Regions from separate parts of the Limnohabitans sp. genome, predicted to be linked through region 3. Evidence: predicted binding sites of a transcription regulator. Region 3 holds the regulator's gene; each other region holds the start of a gene.
What was found. Region 3 encodes FNR, which switches genes on or off when oxygen is low (the NO sensors DNR and NnrR bind a similar motif). Its sites were predicted from a motif close to TTGATNNNNATCAA; they were not measured.
Positions count from the first base shown of each region.

Region 1 (3,479 bases), 1.7 Mb from region 3:
CGTGGTAGCCGCCGGGCTTGAGGTCGATGGCTTTGCCCGCAGGCAAATCCAGGTTGGGCACAGCACGCATGCGCATGACGCCGCCGTCCATGGCCATTTCATGCACCTCGACCACACCCGCCACAGGCGATTGGGCCGAGACCAATTTGGCGTCTTGCGCCGATTGCAGCTGCATGAAGGCACCCGTGGCCTTTTGCTGGGGCACGGTGGCGCGCACCCAGGCGTCTTTCACAGTCACTTGGGCTTGGGCCGACAAGGACACGGTCATGGCCAGAAAAAGGGCAGACACAGACAAAGCGGGACGGAACATGGATCACTCCTGGTGGTTATCGAACAGATGAAGAGACACAGACAGTGCGCAAGGCACACCCTATGAAGCAGGGTGCACTGGCACAGTTGGGCGCCTAAACCGACTCAGCCCCAGCGCGCCAGCGCATCAAGGGGCGGTGTTTCAGGCGAAAAAGATGGGGGGTGCGCGGGCTTGCCAGGGCTGACCCAGCAAACTGGCCAAGCGAGCCGCCGGCAGGGCTCGCAAAGCATGGGGCAAATCACCCGTTGGCAACTTGGCCAGTACATCGGCCGCGGGAGGCGCGATCAGGGGCAAGCAGGCGGGGCAGTCGAGCGCGGTGTGTGCCACCGTGCCATCCACATCAGCACCTGCAGCATCCACCGGCACCAGTTTCACGCCGCCAATGGCGCTGCAAACCAGTTGCACGGCTTCTGGCTTGACCAGCGGTGAGGCCACCGCCGCCCCGACAAACAAGGCAAACCACACCAGCACGAAGCGGGTGAGTCGGTGGGCATTGCGCAGGGATTGCAGGTTGAACATGGCACGAATTATGGCATTGGCCATTTGGCCCGCGCTTGTAACCGCCTGATGGCCAACCGAGCATGTGGCCACCTGCGCGGCCTACCCCTTGCCGAGCTGAACGGTCAACTGTGTGACCTGAGCGAGTCGGGTCTTGGGCTAATCTGTGATTTTTACCCTTTCTCGGAGACCCTCATGCTCACACTCTGCGGCTTTGCAGCCAGCAATTACCACAACAAAGTCAAATTGGCCTTGCTCGAAAAAGGCGTGCCTTTTGTCGAGGAGCTGGCTTGGGTGGGCGCGACCGATGCGCAAGCCAGCCCCTTGGGCAAAGTGCCTTACCTCAAGACGCCAGAGGGCGCGGTGTGCGAGTCGGCCGTGATGCTGGAATACATCGAACAAAAGTACCCGCAAAACCCCTTGATCCCTGCCGACCCGTTTGCCGCTGCCAAGGTGCGCGAGTTGGCGCTGTTTCTGGACCTGCACTTGGAGCTGGTTGCGCGCAACCTCTACCCCGAAGCCTTTTTTGGCGGCAAGGTGAGCGACTCGGTCAAAGAGAAAACCGCAGCGCAGCTCGAAAAGAGCGTGGCTGCATTTGCCAAGTTGGCCAAGTTCGCTCCCTTCATCGCGGGCGACAGCTTGACGTTGGCCGACTGCGCCGCCGTGGTGCACCTGCCCTTGGTGTCTGGCGTCACCAAGTTGATTTACGGCAAAGACTTCCTGGCCGAGCTGCCTGTGCGCGACTACCTCAAGATGATGGGCGAGCGCCCCCACATGCAGACGGTCAACGCGGACCGCAAAGCCAATATGGAATTGATGATGTCGCGCATGAAAGCCAAAAGCTGAGTCTGTGCGCTTGAGCGCTTAAGGCGCGTCAACCCCGGCCCATGGCCGATGCCATGCGGCAGCGGGGGTTGACCCACATCAATACCGCGTCACCCCAGGCGCCTAGGATGAAGCCATGACTTCATCCGACACCCCAAGCCTCTCCATTTACCGCGAGCGTCTTTTGCAAGAGCGCACGCAGCTGCTGCAGCGCATCGCCGAGCAGCGTGGCGGTCTGGTCTCGCGCGCTGACATGGCCGCGGACCACTTTGACAACAGCTTTCAGTCGCGCGCCCAGATCCGTTCTGAGCGGCAAACCGAGTTCGCCATCAACGAACACGAAACCGCCGAGCTGGGAGACATCGACGCTGCACTTGAGCGTATTGATGCGGGCACCTATGGCCAGTGCACCGACTGCGGCGTGACCATTCCGCCCGCACGCCTGAGCGCCTACCCGACCGCCAAACGCTGCATCGTTTGCCAGACGCGCAAGGAACAAGGCCGCTGATTGTCATGCCGCATGGCCCCACCGTGTGGGCGATGGCATATCGCGGTGTTTACCCAGGGCTTCGAGCTGCGGCGCTGCTATGCTGGAGTGCATGCACAGTCTTTTTCATTTCGCTTTTCACGTCACAGACTTGGATGAAGCGCGCCGCTTTTATGGCGATGTGCTCGGATGCCAAGAGGGCCGATCGACCGAGACTTGGGTTGACTTTGATTTTTTCTCGCACCAGATCTCGCTGCATCTGGGCGAGCCCTTCAAAACCACCTTGACGGGCCTTGTGGGTGAACACCTGGTGCCCATGCCGCATTTTGGCTTGGTCTTGCAAAAGGCCGATTGGCAAGAGCTGGCCGAGCGCTTGAAATCGCGCAGCATGCAATTTGTGGTCGAGCCCCACCTGCGCTTTGCCGGTCAGCCCGGTGAGCAATGGACCATGTTTTTCTTGGACCCGTTTGGTAACCCCATCGAGGTCAAAGGCTTCGCTGATTTCGAGACGGTTTACGCCAGTTGAGTCAAACGCGGCTCATGGTTTGACGGCTTCCAGTGCCTTGTCGGCGGGCACGGCTTTGGGACTCAGCAGCGGCACATCTTTCTTGGCCCGGGGTTTGCCGATCGGGCTGGAGGACTGGCCTCTTTGTGTGGCAGTTATGTCATCTTCACTGGGGTATTGCCCCAATAACCAGTAGTCAAACACCCGCCGTGCAATGGGCGCGGCCGCAGCGGCACCAAAGCCAGCGTTTTCGACCACCACAGCCAGCGCAATCGTCGGGGATTCCGCTGGGGCATAGGCCATATACAGAGAGTGGTCACGCTGGTACTCAGACAATTTGGCTGCGTTGTATTTGTCTTTTTGCCCAATCGTCACCGCTTGTGCCGTGCCGGTTTTGCCAGCACTGGTGTAGCCCGCTCCAGCAAACACCCGTGCCGAGGTGCCCGACGTGACGACGCCCACCAGGCCCTTGTGCACCACATCCAGGTGCTCGGGTTTGTAGCCCAGGTCCATCGGTGCTTGTGCAGCCACTTGCGTTTGTGCGTGGGTCAGCGCATCTTGTGTGGCGGTGACCACTTGCGGCTTGAACTGCAGACCCCGGTTGGCCAAGGTGGCCGTTGCCGAGGCCAGTTGCAACATGGTGAATGCGTTGTAACCCTGGCCGACGCCCAGCGAAATGGTCTCGCCGCTGAACCATTGTTTTTGATCGGGTTTCTTGAAATAGTTGCGCTTCCATGTGGTGCTGGGCAGGATGCCGCGCACCTCGCCTGGCAAGTCGATGCCCGTGCGCTGACCAAACCACAAAGGCTTCATGAAGTCATGGATGACGTCAACCCCCATTTCATTGGCCAGCG
Region 1 is NZ_JAAVVW010000003.1:2,076,821-2,080,299, reverse strand. It holds gene HEQ17_RS13370 (copper chaperone PCu(A)C) at 1-310, opposite strand, end outside; gene HEQ17_RS13365 (DUF2946 domain-containing protein) at 452-853, opposite strand; gene HEQ17_RS13360 (glutathione S-transferase) at 1,004-1,654, shown strand; gene HEQ17_RS13355 (TraR/DksA C4-type zinc finger protein) at 1,770-2,141, shown strand; gene HEQ17_RS13350 (VOC family protein) at 2,233-2,646, shown strand; gene mrdA (penicillin-binding protein 2) at 2,659-3,479, opposite strand, start outside.
Region 1: the regulator FNR is predicted to act here: its motif matches at 1,723-1,736, upstream of HEQ17_RS13355 (TraR/DksA C4-type zinc finger protein).

Region 2 (3,479 bases), on a different contig from region 3:
CGGCGAAGAGGCTAACTTGCCGGTACTGCAAACCCGCCGCGCCGACCTGAAGGCCCGCACACCGGTGCAAGCGGCTTATTTGGAAAGCATCGCCAGCCACGACATCAGCTTTGGCATTGGCCCGGCGGGCACTGGCAAAACCTATTTGGCCGTGGCCTGCGCGGTGGATGCACTCGAGCGCGCCAGCGTGCAGCGCATTGTGCTGACCCGTCCGGCAGTGGAAGCGGGTGAACGCCTGGGCTTTTTGCCGGGCGACTTGTCGCAAAAGATCGACCCCTACTTGCGCCCGCTTTACGACGCCTTGTACGACTTGATGGGCCACGACAAAGTGCAAAAAGCCTTTGAGCGCAACGCCATTGAAGTCGCGCCACTGGCTTTCATGCGCGGGCGCACGCTGAACAACGCCTTTGTGATCCTGGACGAGGCGCAAAACACCAGCACCGAACAGATGAAAATGTTCCTGACCCGCATCGGCTTTGGCGCCAAGGCGGTAGTGACGGGTGATGTGAGTCAGATCGACTTGCCCAAGGGGCAACTGAGCGGCCTGATTGACGCCGAGCGGGTTTTGAAGCGGGTCAAAGGCATTGCTTTCACACGCTTTAGCAGCGCCGACGTGGTGCGCCACCCCTTGGTGGCCCGCATCGTGGACGCCTACGACGCGCAAGGCAGCGCGCCGCTGAGGGCGGGCATCAGCACCCGACGCAAACCATTGACCAGCGACGATTGAGTTGCCTGCACTGCGCGGCGACGATACGCGCACCCAACACCCTACACACAGACTTTTCTTGCCCATGCCCTTGCAACAACTCCAACTGTCCCTGCAATTTGGGAACATCCCCAATGCGGCACGTCACCGCGCCGCCCTGCCCCGCCATGTGGTGTTACGAGCGATTCGCCACGCTTTGGCCGACGATGCCGAAATCACCGTGCGCATCGTGGGCGAAGAAGAAGGGCGTGCACTGAACAACAGTTACCGCAAGAAGGATTACGCCACCAATGTGCTGACGTTTGATTACGAGCAAGAGCCGGTGGTGGTGGCCGACTTGGTGCTGTGCGCCCCGGTGGTGGCCCGCGAAGCCAAAGAGCAGGGCAAAACGCTGGCAGCGCATTACACGCATTTGCTGGTGCACGGCACTTTGCACGCGCAAGGCTGGGACCACGAGAACAGCACCGCCGACGCGCAAGAAATGGAGGCCTATGAGGTGGCCATCCTGGCCGGTCTGGGGTTATCGAACCCCTACCTTTGATCTGGGATGGCCACAGCCTAGACGACCTGGTGTTTCACCCCCTCAATAACGGTAGCCAATGCCAACGCCATAGAGCAAAGGGTCCACCCGCAAGCGGCCCAAACTGCTGCCGTCGGCATACACATCGGTTCGTATATTGGTTTTTTTCACATCCAGGTTGATCGACCAATTTTTATCGATCGGAAAATCCACACCCACTTGGAAGGCAGTGCCCCAGCTGTGGCTGTCCAAAGTGACACCCGGTGGCAAAGACACGCCGCTGAAACGGGTGTAGGCGACGCCCCCGCCTACATAGGGCTTGAAGCCCTCAAAGTCGGTGAAGTGGTACTGCATCAGCAAAGTTGGTGGCAAATGCTTGAAGGAGCCGATATCGGTGCCGTTGGCATAGACCCGTTGCTTTTGGTGGGTGGTCAAGGCCAGTTCTGCGGCCAAGTTCTTGCTGAAGAAATACGTGAAGTCAATTTCTGCAAAGGTCTTGTTGTCAATGGACAGGCCCAAAGGGGTGGTGTCCTTGTTGACACTGTCCAAATGCACGGAGCGCAAGCGAATTTGCCACGGGCTTTCGCCCAGGCCTTGTGCCATCGCGCCCGTGACCGATCCCGCCAGCAACAGTGCTACCCACCAAGTTTGTTTTTTCATGTCGATTTTCCTTTTGTAAGCGAGAGACAAACCTCTCGATTTCATTGGAATATTGGCGACGATGTGTGCTCTTGATGCACATCAAACGAACACAGGCGGGACTCGCAGCCGCAGGTCCACTTGAGCTTCATCAAGGGTATGCGTTGCTATCTCGCACTGTGTGTGGCAAACCACTGAACAGATGGGGCTGCGCCAGTCAAAGGCGACGCACGATCTCCAGCGTCGCCGCGCTTTGGTTCATGGTGTAGAAATGGATAGCGGGCACGCCGCCGTTGATGAGTTGCTCGCAAAGGTCGGACACCACGTCCAGGCCGAAGGCCTTGATGGAGTCAGTGTCGTCGCCATAGGCTTGCAGGCGCAGCCGGATCCAGCGCGGGATCTCGGCCCCGCAGGCGTCTGAGAAGCGCAGTAATTGTGCTGAGCTGGTAATCGGCATGATGCCCGGCACGACGGGCACATCGACACCCAGTTTGTAGGCGCCGTCCACAAAACGGAAATACGCATCGCTGTTGAAGAAGTATTGCGTGATGGCCGAGTTGGCCCCGGCTTTTATCTTGGTGGCAAAGGCGTGCAAGTCGGCATCGGGGGACTTGGCCTGAGGATGAATTTCGGGGTAGGCCGCCACTTCGATGTGGAAATCGTCACCGGTCTCAGCTCGGATGAAGGCCACCAAATCGCTGGCGTAATGGAACTCGCCACCAGCACCGTAGCCGCTGGGCAAGTCGCCGCGCAAAGCCACCAGCCGCTTGACGCCCATGGCTTTGAGCTTGGCCAATTCAGCGCGCACCGAAGCTTGGGTCGCACCAATGCAAGAAAAGTGCGAGGCCGCAGGCACGCCCTCGGCCAGGATCGCACCCACGGTGGCAAAGGTGCCTTCTTGTGTGGAGCCCCCAGCGCCGTAGGTCACCGAGCAAAACTCTGGCTTTAAGCCATAGAGCGCTTGACGCACACCGCGCAGCTTGTCTGCGCCTTCGGGGGTTTTGGGTGGAAAAAATTCCAGGCTGATGGGCAGCTTCAAACCAGACATCTCAACACCTTCAAAAATTCAATAGTCGTTGGCCTTGGCATAGGCCAAGGCGGCCAGATCAGCCTCGTGGGCTTCGCGTGCTTTTTCGCGTGCGGGAGCCACTGACGCAGGGTCAGGCCAACAGGCCTGCACAAAAAATTCACGGTTGCCGTCGCCACCTTCAATCGGGCTGTCCAACCAAGCCGTCACTTGCATGCCCAACTCGGTCAAAGTTGTGCGCACACGGTTTTCGATGAACGGAAAATGGGTGTCGTCTTTCACGATGCCGCCCTTGCCCACTTGGCCCGGCTGCAGCTCAAACTGGGGTTTCACCAACATGAGCAACTGGCCCGTGGGCTTGAGCAAATGCACCACGCCCGGCAACACCAAGGTCAGCGAGATGAAGGACACATCGCCCACCATCAGGTCAAAACCCTGCAGCGCTTCTGGCACCCGCTCATCACCGGGTTCCAGCTCGCGGGCGTTCACGCCTTCGATGCAGACCACCCGCTCATCTTGGCTGATGCGCGGATGCACCTGGGCGTGGCCCACATCAATGCCCACCACCTCGGCCGCGCCGTGCTGCA
Region 2 is NZ_JAAVVW010000002.1:559,923-563,401, forward strand. It holds gene HEQ17_RS02785 (PhoH family protein) at 1-727, shown strand, start outside; gene ybeY (rRNA maturation RNase YbeY) at 792-1,247, shown strand; gene HEQ17_RS02795 (OmpW family outer membrane protein) at 1,290-1,886, opposite strand; gene metF (methylenetetrahydrofolate reductase [NAD(P)H]) at 2,083-2,913, opposite strand; gene HEQ17_RS02805 (TlyA family RNA methyltransferase) at 2,932-3,479, opposite strand, start outside.
Region 2: the regulator FNR is predicted to act here: its motif matches at 1,958-1,971, upstream of HEQ17_RS02795 (OmpW family outer membrane protein).

Region 3 (3,479 bases):
CTGATGGGAGCTGGTGGCCTGATTGGTCTGCTTTCGGGCTTGGTCGGTGCTGGTGGGGGCTTCATCAGTGTGCCCTTCATGACTTGGTGCAACGTGGCCATTCATCATGCGGTGGCCACGAGTGCGGCCTTGGGCTTTCCGATTGCCCTGGCCAACGTCGTCGGTTACATCTTCAGTGGTCAGGGCGTGCAAAACCTGCCCGCTGACAGCTTTGGCTACTTGTGGCTTCCTGCTTTGGTGGTGATTGCCATTTGCAGTGTTTTGATGGCTCCGGTCGGCGCCGCAACTGCACACAAACTGCCGGTCAAACAACTCAAGCGCATTTTCGCCAGTGTGCTCTACTTGTTGGCTGCTTATATGTTTTACAAAGGCTTTTCCGCTTGAGTCATCCAGCCACTGCAGGTGCCAGCGCCACCTGAATGGGCAGTCAGACCACAGAATTTGACAGGGGCGTGATGCACCATGGGGCCTGATCATGCACCAGACCCCTCCACAAAGCCCAGCCCGATACGGCCGCCAGGGCCAGGCCTGCGACACGCATGCCCCAGGAGCCATCGCCCACCGACTGTAAGCGCAAAAACAACCACGGACCCGCCCACAAACTGAGGCTGCTGCCCAGCGCAAATAAGGCCATGGTGCCTGCACCTGCCAAGGGCTGACTGGTCAATGCCGCCACCATCAAAGCAGAATACAACAGACCACAAGGCATCAAGGCCCACAAACCGCCCACCATCCAGGGAGCCGCGCGGCCCCAACGGGTATTGAAACGGCGCACACGGGTCCACAGGCTGCGTGCCCCCTCGTCTAGCCAAAGCGGCTGACGAGCCTGCACCATCAGCAACAAGCCCAGCACCAGGGCAGCCACATGCAACAGTGTCCAGACGGGTCGAATGGCCGCTGACTGCGTCGTCAACCAACCCAAACCCTGGACGCTGGCGGCAGTTAAAGCACCCAACAACGAGTAGCCGCCCAAGCGTCCCAGGTGGAAGGCCAGCAACGCCTGACCCCGGCGCTCACCGGCCACCTGGCCCAGGCCCGCACAGGCTGCTCCACACATGGCCACGCAGTGTGGGCCGCCCAGCAGCCCCATCATCAAGGCCGTGATGGCCAAAGAGCTTTGCATCGCGTATCTGCTTCCAGGTCCTACAGCCTCATTGACTGCGAAGCAGAAGAGGCAGGCAAACCGCTTTGGTTCTTGCAGCAAAAGTGGCCACGGTCGGCCTGGGGACTTCGGTCAGTGTCAGGGCAAGAAGTGTCATGAGGTCATGGCACGTCGACATGCACCCACCATTCAGGTTTGAAGAAGGACATGTATCAACCTTGGATAAAAAAAATGTTCCAAACAATGACACCACTTTGACCGATTGTTTTTTTCCATGCATTGACTGAGGTCAAAATTTTTACCTGTTTTTGATGAATTCGAGCATCAAAAGGGTATCGCCGCCACTCCATTGGAATTTTGGGTTTAAGCTCAAGGCTTGATCTAAGGCAAATCCATCGCCCAACCATGAGATAAACCATGAATCCCCAAGCCATCAAAGTCGCCTGCTCCAATTGCAACTTGCGGGAGTTGTGCATGCCCATGGGCTTGAACGACCAGGACCTGAACCGCCTGGACGACCTGGTGGCCGTGCGTCGCAAAGTCAAGCGGGGCACTGCATTGTTCACCAACGGCGAAAAGTTCACCTCTCTGTATGCCATCCGTACCGGCTTTTTCAAGACTTGCCTGGCGACCGAAGACGGGCGCGACCAGGTCACAGGCTTTCAGATGGCAGGCGAGATCATTGGCCTGGACGGCATCGTGAACGACCAACACAGCTGCGATGCGGTGGCCCTGGAAGATGCCGAAGTGTGTGTCATGCCTTTTGACCGAATTGAGGAAATCTCACGCGAAGTCACTGCTTTACAACACCACGTGCACAAAATCATGAGCCGCGAGATCGTGCGCGAGCACGGCGTGATGCTGCTGCTGGGCAGCATGCGGGCCGAAGAGCGTCTGGCCGCCTTTTTGCTGAACCTGGTGCAGCGCCTGCATGCGCGCGGGTTTTCGCAGTCCGAGCTGGTCTTGCGCATGACGCGCGAGGAGATCGGCAGTTACCTGGGCCTCAAGCTCGAAACCGTCAGCCGAACCTTTTCCAAATTCGTGGAAGAGGGCACCGTGGAAGTCAAACAGCGGCATGTTCGCATCCTGGATGCCGAGGCCTTGCAGCGTATGGTGAACAACAACCAATGCCATTGATGCCACGCCGGGCATCTGAGGCCATCCGCCCTGTCAACGTCCTGACTTCTCCGAACACACCTCACCCAGCCCATTCACCTGCGCACAATCGACCGGCCGACCACTGCCCGTGATGGGGTGCATCTGGGTTGCGCCGGGCAACTCGCCGGTAGCGGCATGGTTTCGCCCCTGCATGGCTGGCGCATGGGTGATGCCCTGTCTCTCTTGCACGGCGGTGCGCGGCGTCACTTGCAGCACAGGGTCAGGGTTGGCCAAGGCAATGTAGAACGTGATGAAACCCGCCACCACCACTACAGCAGGACCGGCCAGCACCATCCACACCAAACCAAAGCGCCACCAGGCTTGTTCTGTCGAAGCAGGTTTCATGGCTTTGTTCATGGAAATCTTTCTGCAAGGAGATGCCTCAACGGGGCATCAGGAATATGGTTTTTTCTGTCAACTGCCCCAAGGACCGACCCGAAGGATCGGCAGCATCGATTTTGAAATCGATCGGGTGCGAGCCTGCGGTGACAGCATCGTACGGCACCTGCAACTGCACGGATACCCAACGCGACTCGGTGGCAGCCACCTGCACCTCGGACTCTCCCGCCAGTCGCAGGCCGGGTAAGCCATGTGCCTGCAACTTGAATGTCAAAACTTGTTCAGCTGCGTTCATGATTTGCAGTCGGTACACGTTTTCAATCTGGCCACCCGCCACGATGCGGGCCAAAGTGGCTCGGTCACGCTCAATGTCCACCTTGAAAGGCGTGCGCAGCCACAAAGAGACACCGACACCCAAAATGATGGTCGACAGCACTGCGGTGTAGATCAGCACACGGGGTCGGAAAATTCGTCGCAAGGTTTGAGCCCTTGTCCAGCCATTGTCTAAGGCATTTTGCGTTGAGAACTTGACCAGCCCCCGCGCATAACCGACCTTGTCCATCACCGTATCGCACACATCGGCGCAGGCCCCGCAACCAATGCACTCGTATTGCAGGCCCCGGCGGATGTCGATGCCCGTGGGGCAGACCTGTACGCACAAGGTGCAGTCCACGCAAGCCCCAAGACCCAAGGCTTGGGGGTCAGCTTTTTTGGAGCGGGCACCTCTGGGCTCTCCTCGCGCCTCGTCGTAGGTGACGATCAGCGTGTCCTTGTCGAACATGGCGCTTTGAAAGCGCGCATAGGGACACATGTATTTGCACACCTGCTCGCGCATGAAACCCGCGTTGCCATAAGTAGCCAAGCTGTAGAACAGGATCCA
Region 3 is NZ_JAAVVW010000003.1:424,173-427,651, reverse strand. It holds gene HEQ17_RS05120 (sulfite exporter TauE/SafE family protein) at 1-384, shown strand, start outside; gene HEQ17_RS05115 (sulfite exporter TauE/SafE family protein) at 428-1,123, opposite strand; gene fnr (fumarate/nitrate reduction transcriptional regulator Fnr) at 1,520-2,239, shown strand; gene HEQ17_RS05105 (nitrogen fixation protein FixH) at 2,273-2,617, opposite strand; gene ccoG (cytochrome c oxidase accessory protein CcoG) at 2,643-3,479, opposite strand, start outside.

Region 4 (3,479 bases), 1.7 Mb from region 3:
CGTCTGTATCGTCCAGAGGCATGTCCAAAACGCTGATGGCACAAATTCAGGGCGAGAACCCGGACCTGCGCCATGCCCGTTCAGACGAACGGGGTTACACCTTCATTGACCTACGGCCTGAGCGACTGGATGCGCAGTTTTTGACCACCCCGCACCCGGTTGCGCCCCATGCCGGACTGAGCGTTCAGGCCCGATGGGCCGTGCACCAGGGCGTAGCCGGCGTCGGGCCGGGTGCATGAAGTGACCTGAAGGTATGCAAGGGTAACCATTGAGTCACTTTTAAGGCGGCGCGGATAAAATGCGGTCATGCAAACCAAAACCCTTCCAGCACCCAAAAAATCGTTCAAAGTCCAGATGCTCGCAGCCCGTGAGGCAGCAATCATCCAGTCGGTCAACCGTTTGTTGGCCGAAAAAGGCTTTGATGCGATGACGGTGGACGAAGTGGCGGCCGAAGTGGGCATTGCCAAAGCCAGTTTGTACAAACATTTCACCAGCAAGGAAGAGCTGGCCTGTGCCGCCATGGTCACGGCCATGCGCCGGGCGCAAGAAGTCATTCAGGCCACGGACCCCAGCTTGTCACCGCTGGACAAACTGAAGTCCGTGACGCGCTGGACCATGACGCTCAAGCTGCAAGGCCAGATGCCTTCTTTGCCCAGCCAGAACTCCAGCCTGCGCGCCACCCTGATGGCCAGCAAGGACTATATGGATGGTCTGATGGAGGTCAGTGACGCATTGGGCGGCTGGATCGAAGAGGCCCAGGCTTTGGGCCAAATCAACCAGGGTTTGCCCGCTGTGGCGGTCCTCTATACCTTGTTTGCCCGGGCCTGCGACCCGGTGCTGGAGTTTCTGAAAATGGGCCAGCAGCACACCGATGCGCAGATCCTCGACCAGGTGATGAGCACCTGCTTCGAAGGATTGAATGCCCGCTGAAGTATCGGCCTCAACGCACCAGCAGCACGGGCACTTTGCTGTTGGCCAACACCTGCGTGGCGACCGAGCCCATCACCAGGTTGCCCAGCGTGCCATGGCCGTGTGAGCCCATCACCAGCAGATCGAATTTGCCGGTATCGGCGGTCTTGGCGATGGTTTCACCCGCATGGCCCACTTTGGCCATGGTCTTGGCGTCGATGCCGTGGCGCAACAAAAACTTGGTCACAGGGCCCAGCACTTTTTCGGCTTCTTCGCGCTGGAAAGACTCGGCCATCTCCTTGCCCACGGCAGCGCGTGCACGCGGGGGCAATTGAGGATTGACCGTCAGCAAGGTGTATTGGTTGCTGGTGCTGAAGAGTTCATCGTGCGTGGTCAGGTAAGCGAGCATTTTTTTGGTGTATTCGCTGCCATCAACGGCCAATAGAATTTTCATGAAGATCTCCTGTGAGGTATCAGACAAGGTTTGACTCTAACCCGCGTCTTGGCAGCAAGTCTTGACTTGGGTCATGAAAAAGCGAGTCTGCCTGCTCGCAGCAGATGTTTGTGGTTTGACGCTCGGATGCGCCTGGCCTTCAGACGGCCAGCAGACAGTGGGCCTTGAACTGCAGTTGCTCGTTTTTGGCCGCATAACCCAGCGGGTTGGCCACCACGCGGCAGCCGTGTTGGGTGTAGTCGCTGGGGCAGTGCAGGTGGCCGTGCAACCAAAGCCTTGCCAGGGGCAGCAAGTGGTCCAGCGCATTGCAAAACCCCGCCGTGCCCGGCACCCGGCCATAGCGCGGGTCGGCACTGTGCAGGCTGGGGGCAAAGTGCGTCACCACCACGGTGTGACCGGCAAACGGGGTGTTCAACGCTTGCTGGAGCCAGTCCTGACACTGCAGCGCTTGCTCGCGCAGGCCTTCGGCCAACCAGGCTTGGCCCTGGCGCGTGGTGGCGGCCTTGCGAAGGTAATGGTTGGCGGCGCGAAAAGCTTTGTCGCGGGCCTTGAGCTGGCGCGTGTACGGGCTGTTGGGGTGGTGGAGCTGGGCTGGAAATTTGGCCGGTGTCGGTTCTGGCAAAGTCTGCCCCGCCAGTGGCCCCAGCGCGTCAAAGTCGCTCCACAGCGTCGTGCCCACAAAGCGAACCGCGCCCATCTCTACCACTTTGCGCTCCAGCCAGGTGATGCCCAGCCGGGCACAACTGTCCTGCAGGCGGGCGTGGGCCTCATCAAAGTCCAAGCCGTCGTATTCGTGGTTGCCGGGCACAAACAACACGGGCGTGGGCCAGCCGTGCAGCGGCGAAAAGCGCTGCAGGCCAAAGTCGGCATCGCCTGCTGCGGCCAGCGCCGAGTTGCTTTGGTAAGAGCCAATGTCACCGGCCAGCACCAGCACATCGGCGCCAGGGGCTGGGCTGGGCATGAAACCGGGGTTGGATTCCAGGTGCAAGTCCGATAGAAGTTGGATGTTCATGGCTTGGCCTCGGTGCCAAAAGCTGCCTGGGCCACTTGCAGCAACTGGCGGCGCAGCCATTGGTGGGCGCTGTCGTGTTGCAGGCGGCGGTGCCACAGCGCTTCGACGTGCACAGGCGGCACATCGAGTGGCAAATCGCGCAACGCCAGCTGCTCGCCCATGCCCGTGGTGGGCACAAAGTGGCGCGGCAGCACCGTCAGCAAGTCGGAGTTGACCACCACCTGACCAGCGGTGAAGAACTGGTTGACGGTGAACACGATGCGTCTCTGGCGTCCGATCGAGGTCAGGGCCTCGTCGACAAAACCATGGGGGCGACCGGAAAAGCTCACCAGCAAATGCCGCGCGGCGCAATAGCTTTCCAGCGTCATGGGCTGCTCGGCCAGAGGGTGGCTGCGTCGCATCACACACACGTACTCACCCGTGTACAGGCGCTGGTGCTCAAATGCGACAGCTTCACCGGCCTGGGCGCGTCCCGTCAAATCGGTCAGCACCGCAGGAAAGTAGCCCAGCGCGATGTCGGCCGTCCCGTCGGCCAGCATGCTGCGCGGATCGCGCGTGGTCAGGGGCACCACGCGCAAGGACACACCGGGAGCCTGCAACTCCAGCTGTCGGGCCAGCCCGCCCATCAGTTCGGCCGCTGTGGCGTCGGCCATGGCCAGCACAAAGGTGCTGTTGGCTTGCTGGGGCTCGAAAGCGCTGGGCACGATGGTCGCCTGCAATTGGCGCAGGGCCTCGCGCACGCTGGGCCACAGCGCCAGCGCCCGGGGTGTGGGCTCCATGCCGTGACCGTGGCGGCGCAACAGTTCATCGCCCAAGGCCTCGCGCAAACGCCGCAAGGCATTGCTCACGGCGGGCTGTGTCAGGGCCAGGTTGTGTGCAGCGCGAGTCAGGCTGCGTTCGGCCATGACTTCGTCAAACACCCGCAGCAGGTTCAGGTCCAGAGTGTGGAAGGTGCTGGGAGGCATGGGGTTCATGGCGAGCGGCTAACTATCACGATTATGAATGGTTGAGATCATGAATATAAAGTTGAGTCGCATCAGTAAAAACCCTAGTATTCGGTCTTGATTTAAGTCATGCGCACTGTCTGATCACACCCACTCCATC
Region 4 is NZ_JAAVVW010000003.1:2,161,347-2,164,825, forward strand. It holds gene HEQ17_RS13750 (alkaline phosphatase D family protein) at 1-239, shown strand, start outside; gene HEQ17_RS13755 (helix-turn-helix domain-containing protein) at 307-930, shown strand; gene HEQ17_RS13760 (universal stress protein) at 941-1,363, opposite strand; gene HEQ17_RS13765 (metallophosphoesterase) at 1,503-2,375, opposite strand; gene HEQ17_RS13770 (LysR family transcriptional regulator) at 2,372-3,340, opposite strand.
Region 4: the regulator FNR is predicted to act here: its motif matches at 1,425-1,438, upstream of HEQ17_RS13760 (universal stress protein).